DNA from 2 places in the Lysinibacillus phoenicis genome. Region 1 is predicted to be linked to the other one. Evidence: predicted binding sites of a transcription regulator. Region 1 holds the regulator's gene; the other holds the start of a gene.

What was found. The regulator Rex, encoded in region 1, represses fermentation and respiration genes when NADH is low (regulators of the CRP and FNR family bind a similar motif). The targets are predictions, from matches to a motif close to TTGTGAAATATTTCACAA.
Region 2: the regulator Rex is predicted to act here: its motif matches at 5,511-5,528, upstream of ABC382_RS18460 (cytochrome ubiquinol oxidase subunit I).

The regions. Positions count from the first base shown of each region.
Region 1 is NZ_JBDFMP010000002.1:3,292,406-3,302,819, reverse strand. Features, by position in the region: gene ABC382_RS18015 (4'-phosphopantetheinyl transferase family protein) at 1-460, shown strand, start outside; gene ABC382_RS18010 (ABC transporter substrate-binding protein) at 518-1,528, opposite strand; gene ABC382_RS18005 (ABC transporter ATP-binding protein) at 1,539-2,300, opposite strand; gene ABC382_RS18000 (FecCD family ABC transporter permease) at 2,305-3,354, opposite strand; gene groL (chaperonin GroEL) at 3,722-5,353, opposite strand; gene groES (co-chaperone GroES) at 5,482-5,766, opposite strand; gene ABC382_RS17985 (CPBP family intramembrane glutamic endopeptidase) at 5,937-6,701, shown strand; gene tatC (twin-arginine translocase subunit TatC) at 6,791-7,615, opposite strand; gene ABC382_RS17975 (twin-arginine translocase TatA/TatE family subunit) at 7,633-7,818, opposite strand; gene ABC382_RS17970 (redox-sensing transcriptional repressor Rex) at 7,985-8,620, opposite strand; gene ABC382_RS17965 (ABC transporter ATP-binding protein) at 8,871-10,414, shown strand, end outside.
Region 2 is NZ_JBDFMP010000002.1:3,403,951-3,414,364, reverse strand. Features, by position in the region: gene ABC382_RS18480 (tRNA dihydrouridine synthase) at 129-1,097, opposite strand; gene rlmD (23S rRNA (uracil(1939)-C(5))-methyltransferase RlmD) at 1,282-2,646, opposite strand; gene cydS (cytochrome bd oxidase small subunit CydS family protein) at 2,756-2,878, opposite strand; gene ABC382_RS18465 (cytochrome d ubiquinol oxidase subunit II) at 2,892-3,917, opposite strand; gene ABC382_RS18460 (cytochrome ubiquinol oxidase subunit I) at 3,914-5,260, opposite strand; gene ABC382_RS18455 (hypothetical protein) at 5,728-6,084, opposite strand; gene ABC382_RS18450 (diacylglycerol kinase) at 6,115-7,029, opposite strand; gene ABC382_RS18445 (thioredoxin family protein) at 7,102-7,665, opposite strand; gene gatB (Asp-tRNA(Asn)/Glu-tRNA(Gln) amidotransferase subunit GatB) at 7,822-9,249, opposite strand; gene gatA (Asp-tRNA(Asn)/Glu-tRNA(Gln) amidotransferase subunit GatA) at 9,251-10,414, opposite strand, start outside.

The DNA of each region.
Region 1 (10,414 bases):
TGCCTTATTACACACGGCACAGGATGAACATGGTCGCCCTTATATTGCAGGCCATCCCCATTGGCAAGGTGATTTTAATCTTTCTCATTCTGGTGATTGGATTGTGTTAGCCGTAACACCTAGTGGGCGAGTAGGCATCGACGTTGAAGAAATAAAGCCTGTGAGTAAAGAGCTCATGCACTATGCACTTTCCAAGGCAGAGCAACAATTAGTCTCTCATCAGTCTCACCATGTTTTTTATGAGCTTTGGACTTTAAAAGAAGCATTCTTTAAAACAGGCCTATTGCCGAGTCGTTCACCCCATTTGCTGGATACGGTTGATATTAAAAGAACAAGAAAAGACCTTTCAACACAGTTATTTTATCTCGATCCACTACACCCTGTATCTATATGCTGGAACAACGTATCCTCCACTATAAAAACCACAAAGTTAAATAGAGAGCAGCTTCTACAGAGATAACAAAAAAGCTATCCCATCATGTCCTTTATTCGACTCTCAGGGATAGCTCTTTCAATATTATTTAAATAAGTCAGGATACATTTCCTTAGCTAAGGCTTCCATTCCATCAATTGTGTTATAGCCATAACCGAACATATAATTATAATCTACAATGTACATTTGTTTATTTTTAATAGCCTTCATGCTTGAAAGTTTAGGATTAGCATAAATTTCTTCACGTACTTTTGTTAAATCAGAGCCATCCCAGTTAGGAAGAATTAATACATCTGGATCTGCTGCTATTAGTGTTTCGACACTTACATCACCTGTTTCATCTTTAAAAATATTCTCTAGCTTAACCATTTTGAATGCATCATTAAAGAATGTTTCATCGTGTGCTGGAAAGACAAAAAGCTCTTTTGGATCATTTGTATGCAAATAAGCAAATGTTTTCTCTTCTTTAATGCTTTCTAATTTTGAAGAAATATTTTGTTGTCTCCCTTTTAGTTCTTTAATAAAGCTATCCGCCTTATCTTGCACATTAAAAATTTCACCAATATTTTTGATATCATTGTAAATAGAATCATATGTACCACCTGTTACCGACGACTCTAAAACAAATGTTTTAATGCCCATTTCATTAAGTGAATCTACTGTACCTACTCCCCATTCAGCATTATCAAATAAGCCTCCGCGGCCAAATACTAAATCAGGGTCTGTTCCTAATGTAACCTCTTTGCCAACATATTCATCGCTTAAAATAGTCAGTTTAGCGTATTCCCCTTCCACAGATTTATCTACTGCACCAAAGTTTGCTCCAACACCAACAATTTTATCGCCCAATCCTAAATGTAATAATAATTCTGCAGCTGGACGTGTATTTGCCATAATTCTTTCAGGTGCTTTATCGAATACTTGATCTTTCTTTTCCCATGTTGATCCACCCTCTGTTTTTGAAAAGTTTTCAACTGTCAGCGGATAATGATCTTTAGCCTGTGTTTCCTCAGCTATATTTTTGGATGTGTTACCGCAAGCTGTTAATGTAAATAGCGCCGCTAGTCCGATTCCTATTAGTAGTTTTTTCTTCATCTTACTCCTCCTATAGTCCATAAGCAAAACCTAATCCATTCGTCACTGGATTCGTAAACGTTTTACACTTTATATGATATAAAGCTTCTATTGTTTCTGGTGTTAAAACATCCTCTGGTACGCCATGTGCATAAACTTCGCCATCTTTAACTGCATAAAGATAATCACAGTAATGTGCTGCCATCTCTAAATCATGGAGCGCCGCTAATACACCAATGTTTAAACTTTTCACGCAGGATAGTATTTCAATTTGATAGCGAATATCTAAATGGTTTGTCGGTTCATCTAAAATCATAAATTGAGGCTGCTGAGCAATTGTTCTGGCTAAAATAACACGTTGTTTTTCACCTCCAGATAATGAAAGAAAACTACGTCCCTTATATGCTTGTAAATTCGTGCGTGTTAATGCCTCTTCCACAATGTCAAAATCCTTTTGATTATCTGACTCTAGCATTTTTTTATGAGGTGTTCTGCCTAACATCACCATTTGCTGTACCGTTAAATCAAAGTGCATTTCATTGAATTGCCCAACAACACCCAAGTGCTGTGATATCTTTTTTTCGGGACTTTTCAAAACATCTAAATCATCTAAAAAGACCATTCCTTTTTGTGGCACAAGGCTTTTATAAATACTTTTTAATAAAGTTGACTTTCCACATCCATTTGGTCCGATTAAACCCACAAATTGCTGCTTATTCACGTGAATCGATATGTTTTTTACAATTTCCTTTTTGCCAATCTTTACTTCTATTTCTTTTGCTACTAATTCCATTGCTCTACCCTCCGAAGTTGTAACCTTTTTTTACAATCATATAGATAAATAATGGTGACCCAATGACAGAAGTAATGATGCCAATCGGTAATTCAACATTTTGGATTAATGTACGAGACAGAATATCTGCCCAAATCATGAAAAGGCCTCCTAAGAGTAATGTCCCTAACATTAATCGTTTATGATCTGCTCCGAAAATACCTCTCGTAATATGGGGAATAATTAAGCCGACGAAGCCAATCATACCTGCATAAGCGACCATTGTTCCTGTAATTAAAGAAGTTAGAATCATATATAATTTACGATAAACACTTAAATTGATACCTAATGTAATAGCTGATTCATCCCCAAGTAGCATCGTATTAAGCACTCGATGCTGGAACAGAAATAAGGTAGCCCCGAGTACAATCACAATGGTTAAAATCGGTGTTTTGTCCCAACTGGCAGAAGCTAAACTCCCCATCGACCAAAATGTAACTGTTTTAATGCCCTCAGCATTATTCGCAAAAAAGATGATAAGACTCGAAAATGAACTACATAAGGCACCGATGACAACACCTGATAAAACGAGTTTTACCGATGTGGCTTTACCCCCTATGCTAGATAAGATAAGCACAGCCATAGAAGTTATCATCGCCCCAGCAAACGCACCAAAGGCCACACCAAACTGCGCTAACAATGCACTACTACCAAATCCAACCAAAATGGCAAAAGTTGCTCCCAGCGAAGCGCCTGAAGAAATACCAAGTATGTATGGATCAGCCAGAGGATTTTGCACAACTGCCTGCATAACAGTCCCACATAATGCAAGTCCAATCCCAATCAATAAGGCAAAAATTACTCGTGGCATTCTGACTTGTAAAATAATATTCAAGTAGGATTCACTATCCACATTGTCAAACGAGCCTAGCCTTCCATTGGTTATAGCATGAAGCAAAATATCCATTGATTGCTTAAAAGGAATACTAACCTGTCCTATTGATACAGAATAAACTGCAGAGACTATAATGGAGCCGATTAAAAGTAAAATAATAACATAATAAATAGTACCCATCCCTATTCTGTTAGCTTCCTGTTTATCCAAAATTTCACCTCTATCTATAAAATTAATCATTATTGATAACGATTATCATTATTAATATGTATTGTAAGTGATAATCTATTGAAAAACAACAGGAAAATTATTTTCATAGTTTTCAACATCATTCTTAATCGGTTCAATAGCAACGCTATTATGCTAGTAAAAAACCAGTTCCCAACTGAAGCATTGAGAACTGGTTTTACATCATATTTTGAGATATAATTTCCCACGGAAGAAAAGCAAAAAAATAGAAGCTCCTCAAAAGTTTTCACAACTAATGAGAAGCCTCTACTAATTCACTATGTTTAGCCTTACATACCTAACGAAAGGGGTAAGGTTCTTACATCATTCCCGGCATACCGCCCATACCGCTCATATCTGGCATTGCTGGTGCTGCTTCAGGGATATCAGCAACAACTGCTTCTGTTGTTAAGAATAATGCTGCAACAGATGCTGCGTTTTGTAGCGCTGAGCGAGTTACTTTCGCTGGGTCTACTACGCCTGCCTCTACCATGTTTACCCATTCGCCAGTAGCTGCATTGAAACCAATGCCCACTTCTTCACGTTTTAGGCGATCCACGATGATAGAGCCCTCTAGACCAGCGTTATTAGCAATTTGGCGAACTGGTTCTTCTAAAGCACGTAGAACAATTTTCACACCTGTAGCTACATCGCCTTCTACAGCTTCAGCTGCTTTTTCCACAGCACCATAGACGTTAAGAAGAGCTGTACCACCACCTGATACGATACCTTCTTCAACAGCAGCACGAGTAGAGTTAAGCGCATCTTCAATACGAAGTTTACGTTCTTTTAGCTCTGTTTCAGTTGCAGCACCAACTTTAATGACTGCTACACCACCTGCTAATTTTGCAAGACGTTCTTGTAATTTTTCTTTATCGAATTCTGAAGTTGTTTCAGCAAGTTGTGAACGGATTTGAGTAATACGTGCTTCAATTGCGTCTGCACCGCCTACACCTTCAACAATTGTTGTGTTATCTTTTGTCACAACAACTTTTGCTGCACGACCAAGTGAAGAAATATCAGCTGATTTTAGGTCTAAGCCTAATTCTTCTGTAATCACTTGCCCACCAGTTAAGATAGCGATATCTTCTAGCATTGCTTTACGACGATCACCGAAGCCAGGTGCTTTTACTGCTACAGCATTAAATGTACCACGAAGCTTGTTCACTACAAGTGTTGCAAGAGCTTCACCTTCAACATCTTCAGCAATAATTAACAGTGGACGACCTTGTTGTACCACTTGTTCTAATAATGGTAATACTTCTTGGATGTTTGTGATTTTTTTATCAGTAATTAAAATGTATGGGTTATCAAGAACCGCTTCCATTTTATCTGTGTCTGTTACCATATAGTGTGAAGCATAGCCACGGTCAAATTGCATACCTTCTACTACATCTAATTCTGTTGTGAAGCCTTTAGACTCCTCGATTGTAATAACACCATCGTTACCAACTCGCTCCATTGCTTCAGCAATAAGTTGTCCAACTTCATCATCAGCAGCCGAAATAGCAGCGACTTGTGCAATTTCTTCTTTATTGCTTACAGGACGAGAAATCGCGTGTAATTCTGTAAGTGCAGCAGCAACTGCTTTATCAATACCTTTACGGATACCTACAGGATTTGCACCAGCTGTTACATTTTTCAAGCCTTCACGAATAATTGCTTGTGCTAATACTGTTGCTGTAGTTGTACCATCACCCGCAATTTCGTTTGTTTTAGAAGCAACTTCTGCTACTAATTTTGCTCCCATGTTTTCATATGGGTTTTCTAGCTCGATTTCTTTTGCAATTGTAACACCATCATTTGTAATTAGTGGTGAACCGAATTTTTTTTCTAATACAACATTACGTCCTTTTGGTCCTAATGTTACTTTCACTGCATTCGCTAATTTATCTACACCTTGTAACATTAATGAACGAGCGTCTTCTGAGAATTTAATATCTTTTGCCATGTGAATTTACCCTCCTGAAATGGAATATTCGTTAAGCTTCTTCAATATATTTATATCAATTTCACCTTATTGTCACTTATGTTAAGAAACAATAGGCAATCACCTTACTTAAGGTGCTTTACATGTTCTTATTCAATAATTGCAAGGATATCGCTTTCGCGTAAAATTAGGTATTCATTACCTTCAAATTTAACTTCTGTACCAGAGTACTTAGAGAAAATAATGTGGTCGTCAACTTTAACGTCAAGCTCTACACGTTGTCCGTTCTCTAATACACGACCTGTCCCAACTGCTACTACTTTACCCTCTTGTGGTTTTTCTTTTGCAGAGTCAGGTAGTACAATACCGAATGCAGATTTTTCTTCTACCTCGATTAGTTCAATTACAATACGATCTCCTAGTGGTCTTAACAAGTGAAACAACCTCCTAATAATAAATAATTGTTTAAATTTATTAGCACTCTATCTCAATGAGTGCTAACACAATTATTATGATAATCAATCGCTCTTTTTTTTGCAAGTCAGAACTTCGAAAAATTTTGTTTTCTTTCCATATTCCTCTACAATAGAAAGGAAGCATATAAATGGAAAGGATTTTGATTGTGACTAATTCTCAAAAAATAACGAAACATAAAAAAACAGCGCTGTATGTTTTGCTGATTTATATTCTTATGCAGATTTCAAGCAGATGGCTGCTCTTACCGTTCCATAAGCTCGTTATGAAGATAACTGGTCTAGCTTCTGAACAAGCGGCCCCCATTACGCAAGGCTGGTATATTGCCCTTAGTTTTGCTGTTGCACTCATTTTGAGCTTAATCCTTACATCTCGTGATAAAGCCTTTTGGAATATTTATCAAGGAAAAAAGGAAACGATACCTCTCACGATTGTTTGGGGGATCATCGGCTTCTTCCTGGTGTTCTTTGGTCAAATGATTGGTGCCGCCATTGAAATGGCTGTTTTTGGTATCAAAGGAGGCTCCCAAAATACCGCAGATATCGTTGCTATAGCAAAAGGAGCTCCTATTGCTATATTAGCAATTGTTGTATTTGGGCCCATATTAGAAGAGTTTGTTTTCCGAAGAGTTATATTCGGTTCGCTTGTCCAAACAACAAATTTCTGGGTGGCCGCAATCGTAAGTGCTATATTCTTTGCGATTATCCATTTCGACTTCTCTCATATCTTGCTTTATACTATTTGTGGTTTAATCTTTGCCTTTTTGTATCACAAAACAAAACGTATTTGGACTTCTATTATTGCACACGTCATGCTCAATGGTTTTGTAACACTTGTACAATTCTATGCAGAACCATTGCAAAAGTTTCTTCAAGAACTAGAAAAAATGCAATAATTTTTTGTAAAGCTATGTAAATTTATTGAAAAAAGGAATTGTAACAAAAAAAAGCTCGATGCCTTTATTTTGGCATCGAGCTTTATTTATTACTGTTGATTGAATTCTTCTATTTGTCTTCTTTGCTGTTCAAGTGCCTCTTCAATCTGACGCTTTTGTTCAGCTTCCTGCTCTTCTTTTAATCGGATCTCCTCAGATTTAAGGTATTTTTTATAACCAATCCGAGAAATCATAATACTAATTTCATACAAAATAAACAAAGGTACCGAAACCATTAAATGTGACGCCAGCTCAGGCGGTGCAATGATAGCAGCACAGACGAATAAAGCAAAGTATGAATATTTACGGATACGTATTAACAAGTCAGGATTTAAAAGCCCAATTCGAGAAAAGAATAATACAACAATTGGTAACTGGAAAAGGAAACCAAACGGTATTGTGAGCTTAAACAAAAATGTAAAATACTCATGTATACCAATGGTTTGCTGTATGTCTAAATCATTTGATAAATTCATCATGAATTTTATGACATACGGGAATAGCAAAAAGTATGAAAAGGATAACCCTGCGATAAACAATAAAAATGAATACGGTATATAGCTTAAGGTTGCTCTTCGTTCTACCTCCCTTAGTCCAGGGCTAATAAACGACCATAATTGATACATTAACACAGGCGATGAAAGAATAAATGCTATTAAAAATACAATTTGGATATAAATTGCAAGCGGTGTTACTACGTCAAATGCATGGAGCTCTATATTATATTTTGCTCCAGTAGCTTGAAGGTATTTTACAAGCGGCTTTGCGACGAAAAAACCGCCAGCCATAGCTAGAACAAAGAAAACGGCAACAATGAACAGCCGTTTTCTTAATTCTTCTATATGCTCAATAACAGTTAGATCTTTTGGATTCATTCCTCAAACATCCTAACTTACTTATCTAGTTCTTTCTTTTTCTTATCATCATCATCTTCGTCTGCTAAACCTTTAGTAGCATTTTTGAATTCACGTAGTGTTGAACCAAATGCCTTACCAAGCTCTGGTAACTTTTTAGGACCAAAAATTAGTAACGCGACAACTCCGATAATAATGAGGCTCATAGGACCAATACCACCCATTACAGCCACCTCCTCTTTATATCCATCATTTTAACGCATAATTCGCCATTTTGCTAACTAATTATATGTGAAAGTTTTTCGTCACTCTCACAGTTTTTACCACCTTTTATTTACAATTTCTATTTGACAGAAACGGTGAACTACACTTAAAAAATATGTATAATTTTCACTCTTCCTGATTACGAATTAAATAAATAAGCGCTTGCAATTCTACCGATAAATCAATAGTTAAGAGTTGCATTCTATCAGGTACTGTTAACCGCTCTGGTGTAAAGTTCAAAATGCCCTTTGCATCCATTGCCGCTAAGCGATCTGCCATTTTTTGTGCAGAGCGTGGCGAAACGGTTAAAATGGCAAGCTCTGCGCCATACTCCGCATATTTCTCCTCCAATAAATCTGGATGAAAAACAGGAATATTGCTAATCATTTTGCCATCCTTAGGCGCTTTTGAATCAAAAGCTACGACAATATGGGTATTATGGTTTTTTTGAAAATTATATTTTAATAATGCACTGCCCAAATTCCCCACGCCAATTAACGCTACTTTTGTTGTTTCATGCTGATCAAGCGTTTGGCTAAAAAATTGTAATAGATGCTGCACATCGTAGCCATAGCCTTTCTTCCCTAGAGCACCAAAGTAAGAAAAATCACGGCGAATGGTTGCAGAATCTATTTTCATCGCTTCACTCAGTTCCTTTGACGATATACGTTCCATACCTTCTTGTGCAAAGTTTTGAATAAATCGATAGTACAGAGGAAGTCTTTTTGTAGTGGCTTGTGGAATTTTTAATTCTTGTTTCAAACTTTTTCCTCCTTACAATGTACCTCAGTCCATTTTACTTTATATAACTAATAATTTTAATACATTCATCCTGAACTATAACTAAATTTTTGCTTACCCTCGAGTATTTCTCTTTAGTTAACGGCGCTTTTACGCAGCTAACTAAAAAGAAATCGTTTCAATCTTACATGACTGCTAGGAATAAGTAAAGCACCGACATTGCACGTAGATCGTTCATCCATTAAACTAAGGTAGAATTGAGGTGTCAAGAATGATTGTTTTACAGGTCAATCAACTAACAAAATCCTTTCTTGCAGATGAAATTTTAAGTGGCGTTAAATTAGAAGTTCAACACCGTGATCGCGTTGCCTTAGTAGGGCGAAACGGTGCAGGTAAATCGACATTATTAAAAATAATCGCTGGACAAATGTCCTATGATTCAGGCGATATCATTATTCCAAAGGATATTCAGATTGGTTATTTAGAGCAGCATGCTGGATTAAATTCTACACTAACTATTTGGGATGAAATGATGACAATTTTCGAATCACTTTTAGCCCAAGAGCAAACACTACGCTCGCTCGAACAGCGAATGGCTGATCCTGCAGTATACGAAAATCCAACTGTCTATGCGAAAGTTATGTCTGAATACGATCAATTACAACATAATTTTAAGGATGCTGGTGGTTATCAATATGAGTCAGACATTCGCTCAGTACTTCATGGAATGCAGTTCTATCCAGAAGACTATGATAAACCAATTAGCTCACTATCCGGCGGACAGCGCACACGTTTAGCACTTGCTAAGCTCTTGCTTAGTAAACCTGATCTGTTAATTCTCGATGAGCCTACAAACCATTTAGATATCGAAACATTATCATGGTTGGAATCCTACTTAAAGAGCTATGAAGGCGCTATTTTAATTGTTTCCCATGACCGCTATTTCTTAGACCAAGTTGTTTCTATTGTCTATGAAGTATCCCGCCATCGTGTCACTAAATACACAGGTAATTATAGTGCTTATTTAGATGAAAAAGCTAAAAACTACGAACGAGATGTTAAGCTCTATGAACGTCAGCAAGACGAAAAGGCCAAGCTAGAGGATTTTATTCAAAAGAATATTGCTCGTGCCTCCACAACAAAAATGGCACAGAGTCGACGTAAAATGCTTGAACGAACTGAGTGGATGGATTCACCAGACGGTGATGAAAAATCTGCTAGTTTCGGTTTTACTATTGAAAGACAAAGTGGTAATGATGTTTTATCAGTTGATGATTTAACAATCGGCTATAATCTTCCTATTTCTAATGGCATCAACCTCCGAACTTTTCGCGAAGACCGGATAGCGCTTGTAGGTCCTAACGGGGTTGGTAAATCGACATTATTAAAAACAATTGTGAAAGACTTACCACCTATTTCAGGCGATATTCGCTATGGTACAAATGTACAAATTGGTTATTATGATCAAGAGCAAGCCAAGCTCTCAAGCAATAAAAGTGTCTTGAAAGAGCTATGGGATGAATGGCCGCTCATGAATGAAAAAGATGTTCGCACCGTATTGGGGCGTTTCCTTTTTAGTGGAGAAGATGTAGACAAAGTCGTATCCTCTTTATCTGGTGGAGAAAAAGCACGACTTGCTCTCGTTAAATTAATGTTGCAAAAGGCAAATTTTTTAATCTTGGATGAGCCTACAAACCACCTAGACTTAGATAGTAAAGAAGTGCTGGAAAATGCGTTAATCGATTATCCTGGCACGCTTCTATTTGTCTCACATGACCGCTACTTCATTAATCGGATTGCGACAAAAGTTGTTGA
Region 2 (10,414 bases), 110 kb from region 1:
GATGTAATTGAACAGCCTTGCATAAAACTACATCTCTTGCAGCGGTAAACCCCTCTTTATGATTACAAAAAAACCGTTGCTAATAATAGCAACGATTTTTCAAACTCCTTAGACTTTACCGTTCATTATTATTCAATATGGTTTGATTCAAAATGATCAAGCAATGCACGTACTTCATCAGTTGATTTCGTGTTCATCAATTGACTTCTTAATTCACTAGCTCCACGGAATCCTTTGACGTAAATTTTGAAGAAGCGATGAAGCCCCGTGATCGAACGTGGTAGTACTTCTGCATAGTGATCTTGAAGATCGAGCTGCAGTCTTAACAGGTCAAGGTATTCTTTACTGCTATGTTCTTTTGGTTTTTTTTCAAAGGCAAACGGATTTTTAAAAATACCTCGTCCAATCATAACACCATCAATACCATATTGTTCAGCAAGCTGAAGCCCAGTTTGACGATCAGGGATATCTCCATTGATGGTTAGTAGCGTATTTGGTGCAATACGGTCACGTAGCTTTTTGATTTCCGGAATGAGCTCCCAATGTGCATCTACTAGGCTCATTTCCTTTCTTGTACGTAAATGAATCGAAAGGTTTGCAATATCTTGTTTTAAAATATGTGTGAGCCACTCCTCCCACTCATTCACATCTTTATAGCCAAGTCGTGTTTTCACACTAACAGGTAGTCCACCTGCCTTTGCTGCCTGAATTAATTCTGCCGCAACGTCTGGACGGAGAATTAGTCCACTACCTTTCCCTCTCGATGCTACATTCGGTACAGGGCAGCCCATATTAATATCGATACCTTTAAAACCTAGCTCAGCCATGCCCATACTCATTTGACGGAAATAGTCGGGATTATCCCCCCAAATATGTGCCACCATAGGCTGTTCATCCTCGGTAAAAAGCAAACGGCCACGCACACTTTTCTGTCCTTCAGGATGACAATAGCTGTCGGAATTTGTAAACTCTGTGAAAAAGACATCTGGTCGACCAGCTTTACTTACTACATGACGAAAAACAACGTCCGTCACATCTTCCATTGGTGCAAGTACAAAAAATGGCCGTGGTAAATCACGCCAAAAATTATCTATCATGTTAATTCCAAATCCTCTCACTATGCTCTAAACTTTTTTATTTTACATGTATACCATGAAACATAAGTACATGTTTATGATAAAAATCAACAATGTTTATTGTAACGAAATTCTGCCCTAAATGGTATTTTAAAAAACAAAAAAGCAGATGATATAGATTTTTTCTATATCCACTGCTTTTCAATTATACTAACTCCAACCACGCCACCGCTTCACAATGCGTCGAATGCGGGAACATATCTACTGGCTGAATTTCTTGTGTTTGATAGCCTCCATCCTCCAAAATCCGAAGGTCGCGTGCCAGTGTGGCTGGGTTACAGGATACGTAGACCACTCGTTTTGGTCGTTGCTCTAGAATAGTAGTTAGAAGTGCTTCATCGCAGCCTTTGCGTGGTGGATCCACAACAAGTACATCCGCTTCTTTACCTTCTTTATACCATCTCGGAATAACTTCCTCTGCAGGGCCAGCCTCAAAATAAGTATTTGTAAAACCATTGAGTACTGCGTTGCGTTTGGCATCTTCAATTGCTTGTGGGACAATTTCAACTCCCATGACTGCTTTTGCTTTTTGTGCAAGGAATAAAGAAATCGTACCAATTCCACAATACGCATCAATGACGCGTTCATCACCCTGCAAGTCAGCATAATCCAATGCTTGTTTGTAGAGGACCTCTGTTTGCTCTGGGTTGACTTGATAGAAGGAGCGAGCTGAAATTTCAAAGCGTACGTCGCCAATTGTATCTATAATGACATCCTTACCCCAAAGGTTGATCGTGTCATCACCAAAAATCACATTGGTTTTCTCACTATTCACATTTTGCATAATTGACGTGATATTCGGAACGAGCTTTTGAATCACTGCAATGGCTGCCTCTTTTTGAGGGAACTTTTTCTTTTTGGTCACGAGGACAACCATGACTTCACCTGTTGCTCGTGCCTTTCGAATGACAACATGACGTAGCATTCCTTCATGTGTATGTTCGTTGTAAGGGCGAATCCCTATCGCGTTTAATTCTTTTTTCAAGCCAGCTAGAATTGCGTCTGCTTCTCCTGTTTGAATTAAGCAACGTTCCATATCAACAATGCTATGTGTTTTTGTTTTATAAAACCCTGCAATCGCTTGACCTGACTCATTTTCAGAGAAAGGAATCTGCGCTTTATTACGATAATGCCAAGGCTCTTTCATTCCTTTTACAGGAAGAACTGGTGCATCAATTTTACCAATGCGCTGCATCACATTACGCACCATATTTTCTTTCCATTTTAGCTGTCCCTCATAGGATAAATGCTGTAATTGACAGCCGCCACATTGTTTGAAATAGGCACAAGGTGCTTCTACTCGGTCTGGTGATGGCTCTATAATTTCTACAACTTTTGCAAAGCCATAATTTTTCAAAGTTTTCATCACATGGATTTCAGCTGTTTCATTTGGTAGTGCGCCTTGTATAAATAATGGATAGCCCTCAACCTTAGCGACACCATTACCATCATGCGTTAAATCTTCTATATAAACAGTAAGTCGTTCATTTTTTTTCACGGGTGCTGACATTCGTACATCCTCCATTTCAATCTCCTTATTGTAGCATGTGTTGGCGAATGAAAAAAGAACAAGACTTGCCGTCATCATTTCTCTTGTAGCTCACTTGAAAAAAGAGCCGCTATTCGCGACTCTTTCCTTGCTCTTTAGTAATATGATAATCCCTTGGTGCCCACCAAAAAGCACACAAGATACCAAGAATGACGACAATAAAAGGCGCATAAAAAATTAAAAAACTTTGCATAATTGATTTCCTCCTATGCGTGATTGTCTTCTTTTCCTGTCACATAGTTTTTATTGAACAAGAATAATTTCATCAATAAATAAAGTGAAGGGAGAAGAAGACACAGCCCTAAAATAAATGCGATGACTAAAGCAATCGCCATTTGTGTGCTTGTGAAGCTATCGTAAATTGTTAAATACGGATACAGTAAATATGGATATTGCGCAATACCATACGCAAAGAAAGCTACTGCAAATTGAGCTATAAGAAGACCAACTGCGAGACCGTATTTTTTACGCATCGCAATGAGTATGACTGTGATGATAAATAAAACAGCTGAAATCGCAAACATCCACCATAAATTAACCATGTGGCTAAAACTTTCTGGATTGATGGATTTCATTTCATACATAATACCAAGTGCACTAATCATTAAAGGAGCTGCCCAAACAAGTGCATATTTTCGCATCAGTTTTGTTGCTTCTTTGTCATTTGCTTTATGGGCATACCAAGTTAAAAATACAGCCGATATATACAATACAGCAGCAATACTTAGTACTACGATGCTCCATGCAAATGGACTTGTATATAAAGTCCAATAGTTTAGCACAGGTTGCCCTTCGACTAGATCAACATAGCCTCCACCCGCAATGGCAAAGACCACAGACAAGGAAGCGGGAATTAATAAACCTGCCACACCATATGTCAGTGTATATCCTATATGTCCTCGTGTTCCATAGGATTCAAAGGCATAGTAGGAGCCTCGAATTGCCAATAGTACAAGTGAAATACTGACTGGTATAAGTAAAATCGTTCCGTAATAAAAAGCAGTTTGCGGGAAAAATCCTACGATTCCTACAAAGAAGAATACTAAAAAGACATTAGTTACTTCCCAGACTGGCGATAAATAACGTTTAATAATATTTGTTAAAATGTGATTTTTACCAATAAGGAGACTATAGGCGTTAAAGAAGCCAGCACCAAAATCAATTGATGCGACAATCACATAGCCAAATAGAAAAATCCATAATACTGAAATACCTAATATCTCTAACGTCATAGAATGTCACCGCCTTTTTCAGAGTGACGATCTTCAATCTCACGTTCGATTGGATTCTTTTTAAACATTCGTACCAATACAACAATACTTCCTACAGCTAATACAGCATAAACACCTGCAAATAATAGCATCATTAAATCCACATGATCACTCGTAGTAGCTCCTTCTGGTGTACGCATCAAACCATAAAGTATCCATGGTTGTCGTCCCACTTCTGCAAGCCACCATCCCGCTTCAATGGCGATGATGGACAGTGGTCCTCCCGCTACAATAATCCATCTATACCATCGTGAATGAATAAACTGCCATCTCCGTGCCTTCCCTACAACATAAAGTAATGAAACTAGCACCATAAACATACCGATGGAAACCATGATATCGAAGAGATAATGAATATAGAGTGGTGGTAGATCCTCTTCCGCAAATTGATCTAAGCCGATTACCTCTGCATTAGGATTAAAATGTGCAAGAATGCTTAAAGCATACGGAATTTTGATTGCATATTTTACTTCTTCTCCATCTAATACACCAAATAGTACAAGAGAAGCTTTACCTTCTGTTTCAAAATGCCATTCTGCTGCGGCAAGTTTTTCCGGTTGATATTCGGCTAAGTATTTTCCTGAAAAATCTCCAATCACCGCTGCTGCTATGGAGAAGATCAAGCCAATTTTCATTAATAAAAGTAAAGATTTCTTATGGTATACATGCTTAGAACCTTTTAGCATTCTAAATCCTGCAATAGCTGCTAGCACAAAGGCCGATGTCATATACGCTGTAACGAGCACATGTGCCACCTTTGTCGGCATGGCTGGATTAAACATTGCAAGAAAAGGTTGTATATTAACAAGTTCACCGTCTACAATATCGAATCCTCTCGGCGCATTCATAAAAGCATTGACGATTGTAATGAATACCGCTGACATTGATGCTCCCACAGCAACAGGGATTAACAATAGCATATGCTTTTTCTGACTATCAAAGCGGTCCCATGTATATAAATATATGCCCAAGAAGATTGCTTCAAAGAAAAATGCAAACGTTTCCATAAATAGTGGTAATGCAATTGTTTGACCAGCTAGCTGCATAAAGTTAGGCCACAATAAAGAAAGTTGTAAGCCAATGGCAGTCCCTGTTACAACACCAACTGCCACAGTAATAACAAAACCACGCGCCCAACGTCTTGCCATTAAGATATAATGCTCATCATTCTTTTTATACCCAGTCCATTGTGCAATCATAATCATTAACGGGACACCCACACCAATCGTTGCATAAATAATATGGAACGATAATGTTAACTCCGTTAAGGCTCGACTCCAAAAGACTGCTGATTCATTAATCATCTCATTGCCCCCCTAACTTCCAAATATTCTTCCAAGAATGGAAAGTAGCATAATAATTGCAACACCAAAGCTTAGCCATATAAGCTTCTTTTCTTGTGACTTATACAAAGGCAACACTTCCTTTCCCTTATCCATACCCCCATTTTCCACTATTACAACGAAAAAAACCTTAATAACGGCCTGAAATTTCAGCCTATTATTAAGGTTTCAAATTTTGTTCAAGTAATATACGCACATTCGCCAAACATTTTTCTAAATTCATTCACAATTCCAGTTCTAAATGATAAAACCGGGATTTCATTGGATTTTATTCTAGTCAGGGAAAATGGATAGAATGGATTTTCAGGAATTTTCTTGCTTCGTAAGTTTCTTTTGATTGTATATTGAAGTTAATTGGGGTGAGCTTTCTTTTGAGCTGGTCTACCTCTTCTATGAGCGCTTTTGGTTTCCTTTTGATCGGCTTCTCTTCACTTTGGAGCACTTTCGACTCCCTTATGAGCGGGTGCCACACCTTTTTGAGCGCTTCCGGCTTTCTTTCGAGCGGGTGCCACACCTTTTTGAGCGCTTTTGCCTTCCTTTCGAGCGGGTCTCACACCTTTTTGAGCGCTTCCGGCTTCCTTTTGAGCGGGTGCCACACTTTTATGAGCGCTTCCGCCTTCCTTTCGAGCGGGTGCCACACTTTTATGAGCGCTTCTGGCTTCCGTTCGAGCGGGTGCCACACCTTTTTGAGCGCTTCCGGCTTCCGTTCGAGCGGGTGCCACACTTTTATGAGCGCTTCCGGCTTCCTTTTGAGCGGGTGGCCACACATTATGAAAAAAGCTCATCCACACTATACTGGATGAGCTTTATAATATTTAAATTCGGTCTTCTTCTCGAATATCAGCAAGAGGAACAAAGATTTCAATATGACGCTTCAGGTTTTCAAATGTAGCAGGTGCGTCACCGCCATATTCGCCATCTAGGTTGAGATGTACCTCATTTTCAGTTGTCACTTTGACGACACTAGCTTTTTTGTAAATGACGCGATCATCATTCAGGTGCTCGCCTCTTAAGGCCATCGCAGCTAGTTGAATAAACTCTGGGAGGCTTACTTTTTTTAGTACTAGCAATGTAAAGTATCCATCATTAATGCTTGCATCAGGTGCTAGTTTTTCAAAGCCTCCAACTGAATTCGTTAATCCACATAGGAACATCATGGCATCACCGTCAAACACTTCGCCATCATATTCGATGCGCATGTGCGAGGCCTTAATTGAAGGGATCATTTCTACTGCCTTTAAATAATAAGCTAACTGACCAAGCATCGTTTTCATTTTACTTGGTACTTCATATGTTAGCTCCGTAATGCGTCCTCCAGCAGCAATATTGATAAAATAGCGTTCACCATTTAATAGACCCACATCAACAGGTAATGTGTCGCCTTGAATAATAATGTCTACTGCCTCATCAATATTTCGAGGAATATGCACGGCACGGGCAAAATCATTTGTAGTGCCCATCGGAATTAGACCAACTTTCGGACGGTTTTCAAATGGACTTACACCTGAAACAACTTCATTTAATGTGCCATCTCCACCAACTGCGATGATGATATCAAAACCGCGTTCTACCGCATTTTTTGCTGCAAGCGTTGCATCACCCTCACATGTTGTTGCGTGACAGGATGTTTCATAGCCTGCTACCTCTAGTTTTTCCAACACCTCTGGTAGATGTTTCTTAAACACTTCGCGTCCAGATGTAGGATTATAAATGATTCTTGCTCGTTTCATAACATACCTTCCTGCTTCATAAGATTCTATTTCATTCAACGAATTATACATCGAAATGTTGCCATGCTTTTGTTATTTTTGTAAAGCGTTTGTTACCTGCTTTTTAAAATCCTCATAGACATACGTCCAGTATGTTTGATTCGAAATGTTTTCCTCTCGAATTTCTGCATATAAGGCTTTTTGAGCTTCTTCAAATGCTGGATCTTCCTTATCAGGTAAGCTCGCACGTTTTGTTACTACTAGTTCTTGTAATTCAGGTGCACGTGGTCCCCATTTGCCAATAACCTCACCTGCATCATCTAATAGCAAGTAAATTGGGATCGCACGACCACCATTTGTTAGATAACGGTCAATAAGTTCTGTATCTGCATCACGGAAAACAGTACGCATCTCTAATCCTGCTGCTTCAGCAACACGACGAATAATTGGATTGTTTAACATTGCATCTCCGCACCAGTCTTCTGTGATTGTTAAAATTTTTGGTTGTTTGTTCTTTAACAATTCGATAAAACCATCATTTGTTGGCACTTCAAAGCCATCATAAATACGAAAGCTCTCTTCCTTCAGTGTAGACATATTGTCCATATATTGTTGTATTGAAATAGCTTCATTGAAATATTGTTGTTCTGTTTTCATTGGCTCGTCCCCCTTATTATTATCTATTCTATATTTTGCTATGAATACTCTTTTTAAACAACTATTAAGTATCGTGAATTTCAAATTTGTTACATTTATTAAAATTAATAGCCGAGGGAGCAAGAAGCTCTCTCGGCTATTATGTTACAACGAGTATTATCGTTTGGCAATTTCTTGTTGTAATAATTTATTAACCATTGGTGGATTGGCTTGGCCTTTTGTTGCTTTCATAATTTGACCAACTAAGAAGCCAATAGCACGATCCTTACCATTTTTGAAGTCTTCGATAGATTGAGCATTGTTATCTAAAACCTCTGTTACGATAGCTAGTAATGCACCCTCATCGGAAATTTGAACTAACCCTTTAGCTTTTACAATTTCCTGTGCAGAACCACCTTTTTCAACTAATTCAGCAAATACCTTTTTACCGATCTTAGAAGAAATTGTACCATCAGAAATTAATTTCACCATCTCAGCAAGGTTTTCTGGTGTTAATGCAGTATCTTTTAAGTCTTTTAATTCTGCATTTAAGTAAGCAGAAACATCACCCATTAGCCAGTTGGCAGATAGTTTTGCATCTGCACCATTTGCTACCATTGCCTCGAAGAAGTCTGAGATTTCTTTAGAAATAACAAGCACACCTGCATCATATGGTGTTAAGCCTAATTCTTCAACGTAACGTTTTTTACGTGCATCTGGAAGCTCAGGAATTTCAGATTTTACACGCTCTAACCATTCGTCATCAATAGAAAGACGAACTAAGTCTGGCTCTGGGAAGTAGCGGTAATCATCTGTTCCCTCTTTAACACGCATTAAAATTGTTTTACCTGTTTTTTCATCAAAACGACGTGTTTCTTGCTCAATCACGCCACCTGATAATAATACATCTGCTTGGCGTAATTCTTCATGCTCTAAACCACGACGAACATAGTTGAAGGAGTTGAGGTTTTTAAGCTCTGTTTTTGTTCCAAACTCTTCTTGACCATAAGGACGAATAGAAATGTTGGCATCACAACGAAGTGATCCTTCTTCCATCTTACAGTCAGATACTTCTGTATATTGGATAATTGATTTTAATTTTTCAAGGTAAGCATACGCTTCGTTTGGTGTACGAATGTCTGGCTCTGAAACGATTTCTACTAGTGGTGTTCCTTGACGGTTAAAGTCAACTAATGAATGATCACCAGCATGTGAAAGTTTACCAGCATCTTCTTCCATATGAAGACGTGTAATACCAATACGTTTTGTATAGCCGTCTACTTCAATATCAATCCAGCCATTTTTACCGATTGGTTTATCAAATTGTGAGATTTGATAAGCTTTCGGATTATCTGGATAGAAGTAGTTTTTACGGTCAAACTTTGTTTCTTGCTCGATTTCCATGTTAAGTGCAAGAGCGGCACGCATTGCGAAATCTACCACATTTTTATTAAGTACTGGTAGGACACCAGGATAGCCTAAGTCGATTACTGTTGTATTTGTATTTGGTTCAGCACCGAAGTGAGCAGGTGCTGGTGAGAAGATTTTTGAGTTAGTTTTCAACTCAACGTGTACTTCTAAACCAATGACTGTTTCAAAGTTCATGTTATTTTCCCTCCCACATTTGAGGAACTTCTTTATGGAACTCCGTTGCTTGTTCAAAAGCATGAGCTACACGGTAAATAGTTGCTTCATCGAAGTATTTACCGATAATTTGTAAACCTAGTGGTAAGCCATTTTCAAAGCCACATGGAATAGAAATGGCTGGTACGCCTGCTAAGTTCATCGGGATTGTTAAAATATCGTTGGCATACATTGTCATAGGATCATCAACGTTTTCACCAATTTTGAAAGCTGGTGTTGGAGATGTTGGTCCAATGATTACGTCAAAGTCTTCAAATACTTTGTCGTAGTCTGCTTTGATCAGTGTACGTGCTTGTTGTGCTTTTTTATAATAGGCGTCATACGTACCAGCACTTAATGAGTAAGTTCCTAGCATAATACGACGTTTTACTTCATCACCAAATCCTTGTGCACGTGTTTCTTTATAAAGATCCATTAAATTAGTAACGTTTTCTGCACGGAAACCATAACGGATACCATCGAAACGGGATAAGTTAGAAGACGCTTCAGATGAAGAAAGGATATAGTACGCTGCAAGTGCATATTTCGAATGAGGAAGAGATACTTCTTCTACTGTAGCACCTAAGCCTTTTAATACTTCTAATGCAGCAAGCACTGATTGACGTGCTGCTTCGCCAACACCCTCACCAAGGAATTCTTTTGGTACAGCGATACGTAAACCTTTTACATCACCAGTAAGAGCTGCTGCATAATTTGGCACCTCTACGTTTGCAGAAGTAGAATCATTTGGATCTAAACCTGCAATCGCTTCAAGTAATAGCGCATTATCTTCAACATTGCGTGTAATTGGTCCAATTTGATCTAGAGATGATGCAAATGCTACTAGACCAAAACGAGATACACGACCATATGTAGGTTTCATTCCTACAACACCACAGTAAGCTGCAGGTTGACGGATTGAACCACCTGTATCAGAACCAAGAGAGAATGGAACTTCCCCTGCTGCTACTGCTGCTGCAGATGCACCTGAAGATCCCCCTGGTACGTGGTTTAAGTTCCATGGATTTTTTGTTGTTTTATAGTATGAGTTTTCGTTAGAAGAACCCATAGCAAACTCGTCCATGTTTAATTTACCGATTGTAATCATTCCAGCTTCGCGTAGCTTATTTACAACAGTTGCATCGTA